DNA from 2 places in the Cryobacterium sp. Sr3 genome. Region 1 is predicted to be linked to the other one. Evidence: predicted binding sites of a transcription regulator. Region 1 holds the regulator's gene; the other holds the start of a gene.
The links. Region 1 encodes LexA, which represses DNA repair genes until DNA is damaged. Its sites were predicted from a motif close to TCGAACANNTGTTCGA; they were not measured.
Positions count from the first base shown of each region.

Region 1 (5,148 bases):
GGTGGAACTCGAAACCGGCCGGCTCGCCCTGGTGCACGAGGTAGGGGCGCCCGGAAATGTCGACGACGGCCTGTACGAGGGCCTCGTCGAGCGGCACGACGGCGTCACCGTAGCGGGAGATGCCGGATTTGTCCCCGAGAGCCTGCTTGATCGCCTGGCCGAGCAAGATGCCGACGTCCTCGACTGTGTGGTGCACATCGATCTCGATATCGCCGCGGGCGCGCACGGTGAGGTCGGTCAACGAGTGTTTCGCGAAGGCCGTGAGCAGGTGATCGAAGAACGGGACCGACGTCTGGATGTCCGACTCACCGGTGCCGTCGAGATTGAGCGACAGGTCGATGCTCGACTCGCTGGTCTCGCGCTGCAGGTGGGCGAAACGGGGCGAGGTGGTCGCGAAAGAGAAGCTCATACGACTAGTTTATTGGCCCGCGCCGTTCACGGCCGCCCAAGCGCCTCGAGGGCGTCGAGGAACGCCGTGGTCTCGGCCTCGGTGCCGGCGCTGACCCGCAGGTGGCCCGGGATGCCGACGTCGCGCACAAGGATGCCTTCCGCCAGCAGCGCCTCGAAGGTGGCCCGAGGGTCCTCAACGCCGCCGAACAGCACGAAGTTACTCGCACTGCGCAGCGGAGTGTAGCCAAGCCGGGCCAGTTCGCTCACGATGCGGTCCCGCTGCCCGCGGATGTCGTCGACCATGGCAAGCATCGCGGGCGTGTGGACGAGCGCGGCGACCGCGGCAGCCTGGGTGAGCGCGGACAGGTGGTAGGGCAGACGAACCAGGCGGAGGGCATCCGTCACGGCGGGATCGGCGGCCAGATAGCCGACGCGCACACCGGCGAAGGCGAACGCCTTGCTCATGGTGCGGGACACCAGCAGGCGCTCCCGGCCGGGAAGCAGGCTCAGGGCGGTTGGCGCGTCATCCGTCCCGAACTCGGCGTACGCCTCGTCGACGACAACGATGCCGTCGCTCGCATCGTAGACGGCCGCGATCGTTTCCAGGGACAGGGGCGTGCCGGTGGGGTTGTTCGGCGAGCAGAGGAAGACGAGGTCAGGGGCAACCCGGTCGACCCACTCGAGCGCCGTGGCCGGGGAGAGTTCGAACTTTGCGTCACGACCGCCCGCGATCCAGCGGGTGCCGGTGCCGGAGGCCAGCAGAGGGTACATGGAGTAGGTCGGCGCGAAGCCGAGCACGGACCGACCCGGGCCGCCGAAGGCCTGCAGCACCTGCTGAAGAACCTCGTTGGAACCGTTGGCGGCCCAGATGTTCTTTCGGGTGAGGCCGTGACCGAGATAACGGGCGAGGGAATCCCGCAGCTCGGTGAACTCCCGATCGGGGTATCGGTTCACGGTCGTGACCGCCACGGCCAACGCCGCCACGATGTCCTGCGCCACCTCAGCCGGGATGCCGTGGGTGTTCTCGTTCACGTTGAGAGCCACCGGCACGTGCAACTGCGGCGCCCCATAGGGAGTGAGTCCGCGCAGATTATCGCGAAGGGGCAGATCGTTGAGACTGGTCACTCCCCCAATATTACCGGGGTGAGACCGGCGGGGGCTCGCCGCGGGTAGTTCACAGGTCGTTCGGAAGCGCCAGCCGCTGACCGGGCTGCACGCTGTCGGACGGCAGCTGATTGAGGCTCACAATCTCGGCGATCACCTCGCGCGGATCGGACGTGGGCGCGATTGTCTCGGCAAGTTGCCAGAGCGACTGCCCCGACTTGATGGTGACGTAGTCGAAGGCCGAGGCCACGTGAGCGACGGTCGAGTTCTCGGCGGCGGCGATGCCTCCGTTGAGGGCGACGGCCAGGGCCACGGCCACGAGCGGAAAGGCAGCCAGGGACGTGAAAACGATGCGACCGCGCCGGGTGAGTCGGAGCCGGGTGCGTCCGGTCGCGATGGGGGCGCCTCGTTCAAGTGCAGTGCTCATGTGATACCTCCTGTGAGAAGACGCATCCGACTCTCGGCCGGGAGAGCCGGATGCGAACTTATGTTCCGAATGTATATTCGATTATTCGAACAATCAAGCTTTATTCGGTAGTTTCTGCAATATTTATTCCGACCCACTCGAATACATGTTTGTTTAATGAGCTCAACGCGGATACAGTTTCGATTGTTGATTGACACTCAATCAGGCACCCCCGACATTCGCGTGAATCGGCGGCATTCGCTGCTTGCTGCCAGCGCATCAATCAAAACGAGGAGCGACGAACGTGGCACAGAACACCAGCGGTCCCCGCGACAAGGGCGGCACCAGACGGCGCAAGAGCCTCAGCGAGAAGCAGCTCGCCATCCTCGACGTCATCCAGCGCTCGGTCAGCCAACGCGGCTATCCGCCGAGCATGCGCGAGATCGGCGACGCCGTCGGCCTGTCGTCACTGTCGAGCGTCACCCACCAGCTCAACCAGCTGGAACTGAGCGGTTACCTCCGCCGAGACCCGAACCGTCCCCGAGCACTGGAGGTGCTCATCGAGATTCCGCAGTCGCCCGAAGACACGACGGCCGGAGCCTCGGAAAGTTTCCACACCGGAGTGCAGGTCGGCGACGCCGCCATGGTTCCGCTCGTCGGTCGCATCGCCGCCGGCATCCCGATCACCGCCGAACAGCAGATCGACGAGATTTTCCCGCTACCCCGCCAGCTGGTGGGCAAGGGCGATCTGTTCATGCTCAAGGTGTCGGGCGAATCGATGATCGACGCCGCCATAATGGACGGCGACTGGGTCGTCGTGCGGCAGCAGAAGACCGCCGAAAACGGTGAAATCGTTGCAGCCATGCTCGACAACGAGGCAACCGTCAAGGTCTTCCGCCAGCGCGACGGGCACACCTGGCTACTGCCCCGCAACACCAACTTCGAACCCATCGTCGGCGATCACGCCGAGATTCTGGGGAAGGTTGTGGCAGTGCTGCGGTCGGTTTAGGGCATCAGCACTCAAGCACATCAGCATTTCAGGCCGACTCTTGGTCTCGACGGTTTCGACCAGCGTCGTGGAGACGCGCGCGTGTTGAGTCACCATGGTTATTTCGGTCGGGTCTTGTGAGCCGGGTCTTGTGGGCCGGGCACGAACACTGTTCTTGGTGTCGTGCCCGGCTTTTGTGTGGGTGGAGGCGGGGTCAGGCGGAGACGGAGGAGGTCAGGCGGGCGCGGAGGATGCGGGTGGCGGCGAGCATGTTGTGCAGGGACTGGACGGTTTCGGTGTAGCCGCGGGTTTTGAGGCCGCAGTCGGGGTTCACCCAGAGCCGGGTGGCCGGGATGGCCGCCGCGGCGCGCTCGAGCAGGTCGGTGAGTTCGGACACGCTCGGCACACGCGGCGAGTGGATGTCCCACACTCCCGGGCCGATACCGTGGTCGAAGCCCTGGGACCGGATATCGCCCACCACCTCCATGCGAGAGCGTGCCGCCTCGATGCTGGTCACATCGGCGTCCAGGTTGCGGATCGCGTCGATGACCACCCCGAACTCCGAGTAGCAGAGGTGGGTGTGGATCTGGGTGGCCGCGGCCGCACCGGCCGTCGCCAGGCGGAAGGACCCCACCGACCAGTCGAGGTATTCCGCCTGGTCCTTCTGCTTCAACGGCAGCAGCTCCCGCAGCGCGGGCTCGTCGACCTGGACGATCTGAATGCCGGCCGACTCCAGGTCGGCGATCTCGTCCCGGAGGGCCAGGGCCACCTGCCTGGCCGTCTCGCCCAGCGGCTGGTCGTCGCGCACGAACGACCACGCGAGGATCGTGACCGGACCGGTGAGCATCCCCTTGACGGGCTTGGGCGTCAGCCCCTGCGTGAACGCCGACCACTCGACCGTGATGGGCCGCGGCCGGGACACGTCACCCCAGAGGATCGACGGGCGCACACACCGGCTGCCATAGGACTGCACCCAGCCGTTCTCGGTGACCGCGAAGCCGTCCAGGTTCTCGGCGAAGTACTGCACCATGTCGTTGCGTTCCGGCTCCCCGTGCACGATCACGTCGAGGCCGATGTCTTCCTGCAGCGAGACGACCCGACGGATTTCGGCGCGCATCAGGTCCCGGTAGTCCGCGGTGCTCAGCACCCCCCGTACCAGCTGCGCCCTGGCCCGACGGATGTCCCCGGTCTGCGGGAAGGATCCGATCGTGGTCGTCGGCAGGAACGGCAGCCCGAGGGCCATCTCCTGGGCTGCCACTCGGGCTGCGTAGGCGCCCCGGGTGAAGTCGCCCGGAGCGAGCGCGTCGGCGCGCACCCGAACGGCGCCATCGTGGACTCCGGGAGCCACCCCCCGCGCGTCGAGGGCCGCGGAGGCCGCAGAGAGGTCGATCTCGATGGCACGGCGACCCAGACTGAGGCCGCGGGCGAGTGTGGCAACCTGCGCGACCTTCTGATCCGCAAAGGCCAGCCAGGTCTTCAGGTCGTCGTCCAGCGCCGATTCGTCGTCGACGTCGTGGGGAACGTGCAGCAGCGAGGTAGAGGTGGAAACCGAGATCCGCGGCGAGAGGCGGACCAGGCCGGCCGCCGTGTCGAAGGCGGCGGCCAGGTCGCCGCGCCAGATATTGTGGCCGTCAATGACGCCAGCCACGAGAGTGGTCGTGTCGAGTCCGGGGGTCTCCGCCGGCACGCTTCCCCGCACGAGGTCAAGCCCGATGGCTTCCACCGGGGTGATGGCAAGAACGGGTAGGGCGTCGTCGAGGCTGCCGTACGGCGCGGCGACAAACAGGGCCGGACGCTCGGCGACGGCGCCGAGGGTGTTGTAGGCGAAGCGGAGGCCGGCGAGGGCATCCGTTCTCGGGATGTCGATGCTCTCGCTGACCAGGGCAGGCTCGTCGAGCTGCACCCATTCGGCTCCAGCGGCGCGCAGCCGCTGCAGGAGGGCGGCGTAGACCGGCACAAGGTCGTCGAGGCGGTCAAGCGGACTGAATCCGGCCGGGGCCTCGTCGCTGGGCTTGCTCAGCAGCAGGAAGGTGACCGGGCCGACGATGACGGGCCGGGTCAGGAATCCGGCCGCCTTCGCCTCCTCGAACTCGCGCACCAGGCGGGTGCCGGCGAGGGTGAACTCGGTCTCGGGGCCGATCTCCGGCACCAGGTAGTGGTAGTTGGTGTCGAACCATTTGGTCATCTCCAGCGGCGGATTCTCCCCTTCGCCGCGGGCGAGGGTGAAGTAGCCGGCCAGGTCGAGGTGGCCGTCCGCGCC
Region 1 is NZ_SOFA01000032.1:30,223-35,370, forward strand. Features, by position in the region: gene hisB (imidazoleglycerol-phosphate dehydratase HisB) at 1-409, opposite strand, end outside; gene E3N94_RS08820 (histidinol-phosphate transaminase) at 436-1,515, opposite strand; gene E3N94_RS08825 (LysM peptidoglycan-binding domain-containing protein) at 1,565-1,921, opposite strand; gene lexA (transcriptional repressor LexA) at 2,205-2,909, shown strand; gene metE (5-methyltetrahydropteroyltriglutamate--homocysteine S-methyltransferase) at 3,103-5,148, opposite strand, start outside.

Region 2 (5,148 bases), on a different contig from region 1:
GCGGCTGAAGAGGCCGTCGAAGAGGTCGGGGTGAGCGGTCAGCATCCGGCCGTAAAAGTTCTTCGCGATCTCGGGCATGCGCTCGCCCACCAGGGGCAGAGTCGCTTTGATGAGGGGCAGTGACTGGGTGGATAGCATGCAAACTCCAAGCAATTGAGGGACGTACCCAAAAGTATCATTTCAAATGCTTAATATCGGGTTGTATCCCATTACCCCCGATCGGCGCGGCGCGGCGGCAGGGGTGCCAGCGTGAGGACAACGGGAGCGGGGAAGCCGATATGGGGGAGAGCCGCGATCACAAGGTCGTCGAGTTCGGCGTAGAACGCCTCCCGTGCTCGTCGGAGCCCCCCGCGGAGTCCACAGCCGCCACTGAGCGGACAGTCACCGTGGGGCGTCTCACAGTCGGCGACATCGTCGCGGGTGTCGAGTTGGCGCAGCAGCCAGCCCACGGTGGCCGTTCGCCCGACCGGGCTGATCCTCACTCCGCCGGTACGGCCGCGCAGTGACTCCACGAGTCCCAGCTCGCGGAGTCGCATGACGGCCTTGCTGACATGGCTGTACGGGGTGGCCACCGCCTCGGCGATGACCCGCGAGGTCTGAAGCTCGCCGTCGGGGAGCGTCGCCAGGAACATGAGCGCTCGCAGGGAGACATCCGAGAAGGCATTGATCCTCATGGGTCAACAGTATGGCCGCGGGTCAGCGCGATGCGCCGGCCAGGGTGCCGGTCACGGCGCCGGCCGGGTCGGTGATCAGGCACGAGACGTCGCGGCTGCCCGGGCCGTTCGGGCTGGCCAGGACGTCGGCGTCGGCCCAGCTCTGCGCCGTGGGGGTGAGGTAGGCGAAATCCAGACTCGATGCCCGGTACTCGAGCAGCACGAAGTCCTCGAACAGGGAACCGCAGCCGGTTTCCGCCACTGCGGTCACGGCGTTGTCGCCGGGGAAGGCGTCGCCCGGCACCGGGAACCGGGCGAATACCTCGAACTCGTGGCTCTCGTCGCATGAAACCCGCGGAACGATCGATGCGTTCACGTCCAGTCCCTCCGAAACCTCACGCAGGCAGTCTCCGACGAGAAGGTCGGCCACAGCGGTGACCTCTCCGAGAGCGGATGCCGGCACGGCAGCCACGTTGCGGACCGGCGTCGGCAGCATGTCGCCGATCACGCTGCAGCCGGTGAGGCTGGCGGTCAGGACGCTGGCCGCAGCGATCAGCAGGGTCAGGGTTCCGGGGTGCGTGCGCGGCGGGATCATCGGTTAGCGGGTCGGCGCGCTCGGGGACGCGGGTGCATCCGTGGTGGTGGTCGCTGAGCCGAGGGCCCGCAGAGCCGGCTCGTGCAGCAGGCTGTTGGTAGCCAGAGCGCTGCCGTGCCAGGGGCCGGGCCGGCCGTCGGCGGAGGAGAACCGGCCACCGGCCTCCTGCACGATCGGGGCCAGGGCCGCGAGATCGTAGGGCTGCAGGTCGTGTTCCGCGACGATGTCGAGCAGACCCTCGGCGAGGAGCATGTACGACCACATGTCGCCGTAGGCGCGGGTGCGCCAGACCTGGCGGGACAGTGTGATCAGCTCGTCGAGGTGCCCGGTCTGGTCCCACTGCTGGATGCTGTTGTAGCTGAGCGAGGCGTCGGCGAGCTTGGCCACGCCGGACACGGCCAGGCGCACGGGGTCGGCGCCCGGCGTGCGCTCGTCGGTCATCCAGGCGCCGCCGCCGGTGCGCGCCCACCAACGCTTGCCGAGGGCTGGGGAGCTCGCCATCCCCACCACCGGATCGCCATCGACGGCGAGGGCGATCAGAGTGCCCCAGATCGGGATGCCGCGCAGGAAACCGGCTGTGCCGTCGATCGGATCGATGATCCATTGCCGCACGCTGGTGCCCTCGGTGCCGAATTCCTCACCGAGGATGCCGTCGGCCGGGCGCCGCTCGGCCAGGGCGGTCCGGATCGCGCGCTCCACGGCCTGGTCGGCATCCGTCACCGGGGTGCGGTCGGGTTTGGTCGTCACGACGAGGTCCATCGCGGTGAACCGGTCGCGCGAGATCGCGTCGGCCAGATCGGCGAGCTCGGTCGCGAGCTGGAGGTCGTCATCGAGGGAGTACTTCTGGGGCTGGGTCACAGACCAAGACTAGTAATTTTGGCGCGACTCTCCGGTTTGTACCGCGATTGGCGCCGAAGGTAATCGTGCTGTTAGTATCTAGAGTCGGTTCGGGTCACCCTGGGTCGGAGAGTAGAGAAACACGCACCTCTAGCTCAATTGGCAGAGCAACTGACTCTTAATCAGTGGGTTCCCGGTTCAAGTCCGGGGGGGTGCACCATCAGAAAAAGGCCAGGCTCGTTCCAAACGAGGCTTGGCCTTTTCTGTACCCGGTAGCCTGATATCCAGTCAACAGCACCTTCATCGTCAGGCGGAAAAAATCAGAGCTGCACGAGCCACCAAAGACAGACCCCACGCGGTGCGAATTTGGCACGACATCATCGTTAATTGGCTCCTGGCTACACCGCTGATCGTCAATGGAGCGCATCGGTCTCGGCTGCTCCACCTCGCCGGAATGAACGTCAGAAGTTCCAGAGTGCTGAAGGGGGTCACCTTTGGCTCCAGAATGGTCGTTCTAAAACCCGGCGCGTTCGTGAATGAGGGCTGCTACTTCGACGGAAATGAGCGTGTGGTCATCGGGCGCGCGGCTGTGGCCCAGGGCGTCCGCTTCGTCACAAGTACGCATGAGATCGGACCCAGCGAGTTCCGAGTCGGCCCACTGGTAACCAAGCCGATCCATGTCGGCGACGGCGCGTGGATCGGTGCTTTCGCCACAATCCTGCCCGGTGTCACGATCGGCAACGGGGCAATCGTGGCTGCCGGCAGTGTAGTGACCAAGGACGTCGAGCCCAACACCGTCCATGGTGGCGTGCCGGCTCGTCTGATCAGGTCGCTGGAGGGCTAGCCGACCGGAAGAGGGTGGAGTGGCCGCGCAGGCCTCGAACATGACTTCTAGAAACTTCCATAGATAAGTGACAGACTCTCAACTCTGTATGTCATGTTTGCTAGTTTCGAAACATGACAACCACCGCGGATGACCTCAGGCAGGCAACGGATGCCGTCGCCCTCCTCGGTTCCGTTTTCGCCGAAAATAAGGCCCTCGCCGATGCTGAGGTGCTGGCCGGTCAGAGGCCGATCGCGGCTGCTCGCCGCCTCCTCGACACCCGTTCGGCGCGGATGGCGGCGACCATCGCCCGGCGTTCGCGGCTGGAACCGGGCCACTCCGGTCTGGCCGCGCAGCAGGGGTTCCTCTCGCCTCAGGCGTTGATCCAGAAGGTGACCGGCTCGACGAAGAACGACGCGTTCAAGCTCGTCGCGGTCGGCTCGATGATGGCCTCAACTCTGAACGCGGACCACGTCTTCAAACTCGCGAGACGAATGCGCGACCGCCTCGACGAAGCCGGCATTGCCGCTCGGGAGAAGCAGGCCTACGACGACCGGTTCCTGAAGGTGTACCGGCTGGGAAACGGCAAGGTGCGCCTGAATGGGCTCTTCGCTCCCGAAGACGGCGAATTCGTGCTCTCCGTCTTCGATTCGGTCACCGACCCTCGCCGCGGAGGCGTGCGTTTCGTCGACAAGGAGAAGGCGGCGTGGGCGAAACGCCTGCAGGATGACTCGCGCAGCACGGATCAGATCGCCGCGGATGCCTTCGTGCAGCTGCTGAAGATCGCCGGTGAGGCCGACCAGGGGCGGGTGTTCGGTGGCCGCCGCCCGTCGGTTTGAGTGATCGTGGCCGGAACGGCCCTCGAAACGGGTCAGGCGGGTCAGGCAGGGCAGATCGAGGGAAACCCGGTCCCGATCTCGCAGGACACCATCGACCGGCTCCTCTGCGACACCGGAACCCGCGGCATCCAGTTCAGTGAATCCGGCGACATCATCAACGTCGGCCGCGACGAACGCCTCTTCACCGAAGCCCAGCGGGCCGCAATGGGCGTTCGCGACGGCGGATGCCGCTGGGTCGACTGCGACAAATCACCAGCCTGGAGCGAGGCCCACCACATTAACGAATGGGTGAAAGACAACGGCTACACCGACCCCGCCGACGGGGTACTGCTCTGCCACCCGCACCACCTGCTGTTGCATAATCAGCACTGGAGCATCATCCGCACCGGTAACGACTACTGGCTCCGGCCGCCGGTCGGAGTCGACCCCGAACAAACCCTGATCGCACTCCCGAGCAAACGGGCGCAACCGTAATCCAGCTGCTGGGCGGTGGGCCTCGACAGGCTCGACCACCGCCAGGTAGCAAGCCGGGGCTACTCTGGCTCCGACGCGGGACACATCGGGGCCACCAACCGAGGCACTGACGAGGCACTCGGCGTAAGGAGAACCGATGCTGTCGAGCTACCTGATCGCCGAGGCCTACGCACGTGTCCGGAGCATCGTGCATGTCGTGCTCGTGGATGCCGACGAAGAGCTGCTGACCTTCCGGCCCGACCCGGAGGCGAACAGCATCGCGTGGTTGATCTGGCACCTGACCCGGGTGCAGGATGACCACCTGGCCGAGCTGATGAACGAGGACCAGCTCTGGGACAGCGCCGGCTGGGCCGACAGGTTCGCGTTTCCCTTCGCGCGGGCGGCCACCGGCTACGGCCAAACCGCCGAGGAGGTTGGGCAGGTGCGCGCCGGCGCATCCGTTCTGGCAGGCTATCTCGACGCGGTGCACGCCCGCACCATCGCCTGGCTGCCCACTCTCACCACGGCAGATTTCTCCCGGGTCGTCGACACCCGCTGGACCCCGCCGGTCACACTCGCGGTGCGCCTGGTCAGCGTGCTCTCCGACGACCTGCAGCACGCCGGCCAGGCCGCCTGCGTGCGCGGCCTGGCGGAGCGCGCCGGCCGCTGAGAGAGCCACGCCGGGAGTGCTCACCGCGCGGCCGTGACTGCACGTGCGCGCTACAGCCGCTTCCAGACGTATTCGTTCTCTGGCCGCCCCGGCGTGCCGTAGCGCGGCGACCGCTCGAGCGAGCCGGTGTCGGCCAGATGCTCAAGGTAGCGCCGGGCGGTCACCCGAGAAATGCCGAGCTGCTCCATCACCTCGCTGGAGGAGACCGGAACGGTTTGCAGCTTCAGGAACTCGATCACCGCGCCCAGGGTGCCCTCGGACAGACCCTTCGGCCGCGG
Region 2 is NZ_SOFA01000046.1:71,158-76,305, reverse strand. Features, by position in the region: gene E3N94_RS15420 (globin domain-containing protein) at 1-138, opposite strand, end outside; gene E3N94_RS15415 (Rrf2 family transcriptional regulator) at 210-674, opposite strand; gene E3N94_RS15410 (septum formation family protein) at 697-1,248, opposite strand; gene E3N94_RS15405 (inositol monophosphatase family protein) at 1,252-2,106, opposite strand; tRNA gene E3N94_RS15400 (tRNA-Lys) at 2,230-2,305, shown strand; gene E3N94_RS15395 (DapH/DapD/GlmU-related protein) at 2,339-2,929, shown strand; gene E3N94_RS15390 (DUF222 domain-containing protein) at 3,043-3,747, shown strand; gene E3N94_RS15385 (hypothetical protein) at 3,754-4,221, shown strand; gene E3N94_RS15380 (DinB family protein) at 4,358-4,870, shown strand; gene E3N94_RS15375 (response regulator) at 4,921-5,148, opposite strand, start outside.
Region 2: E3N94_RS15390 (DUF222 domain-containing protein) is a predicted target of LexA. The motif match lies at 2,964-2,979, and genes of this name have one in related genera.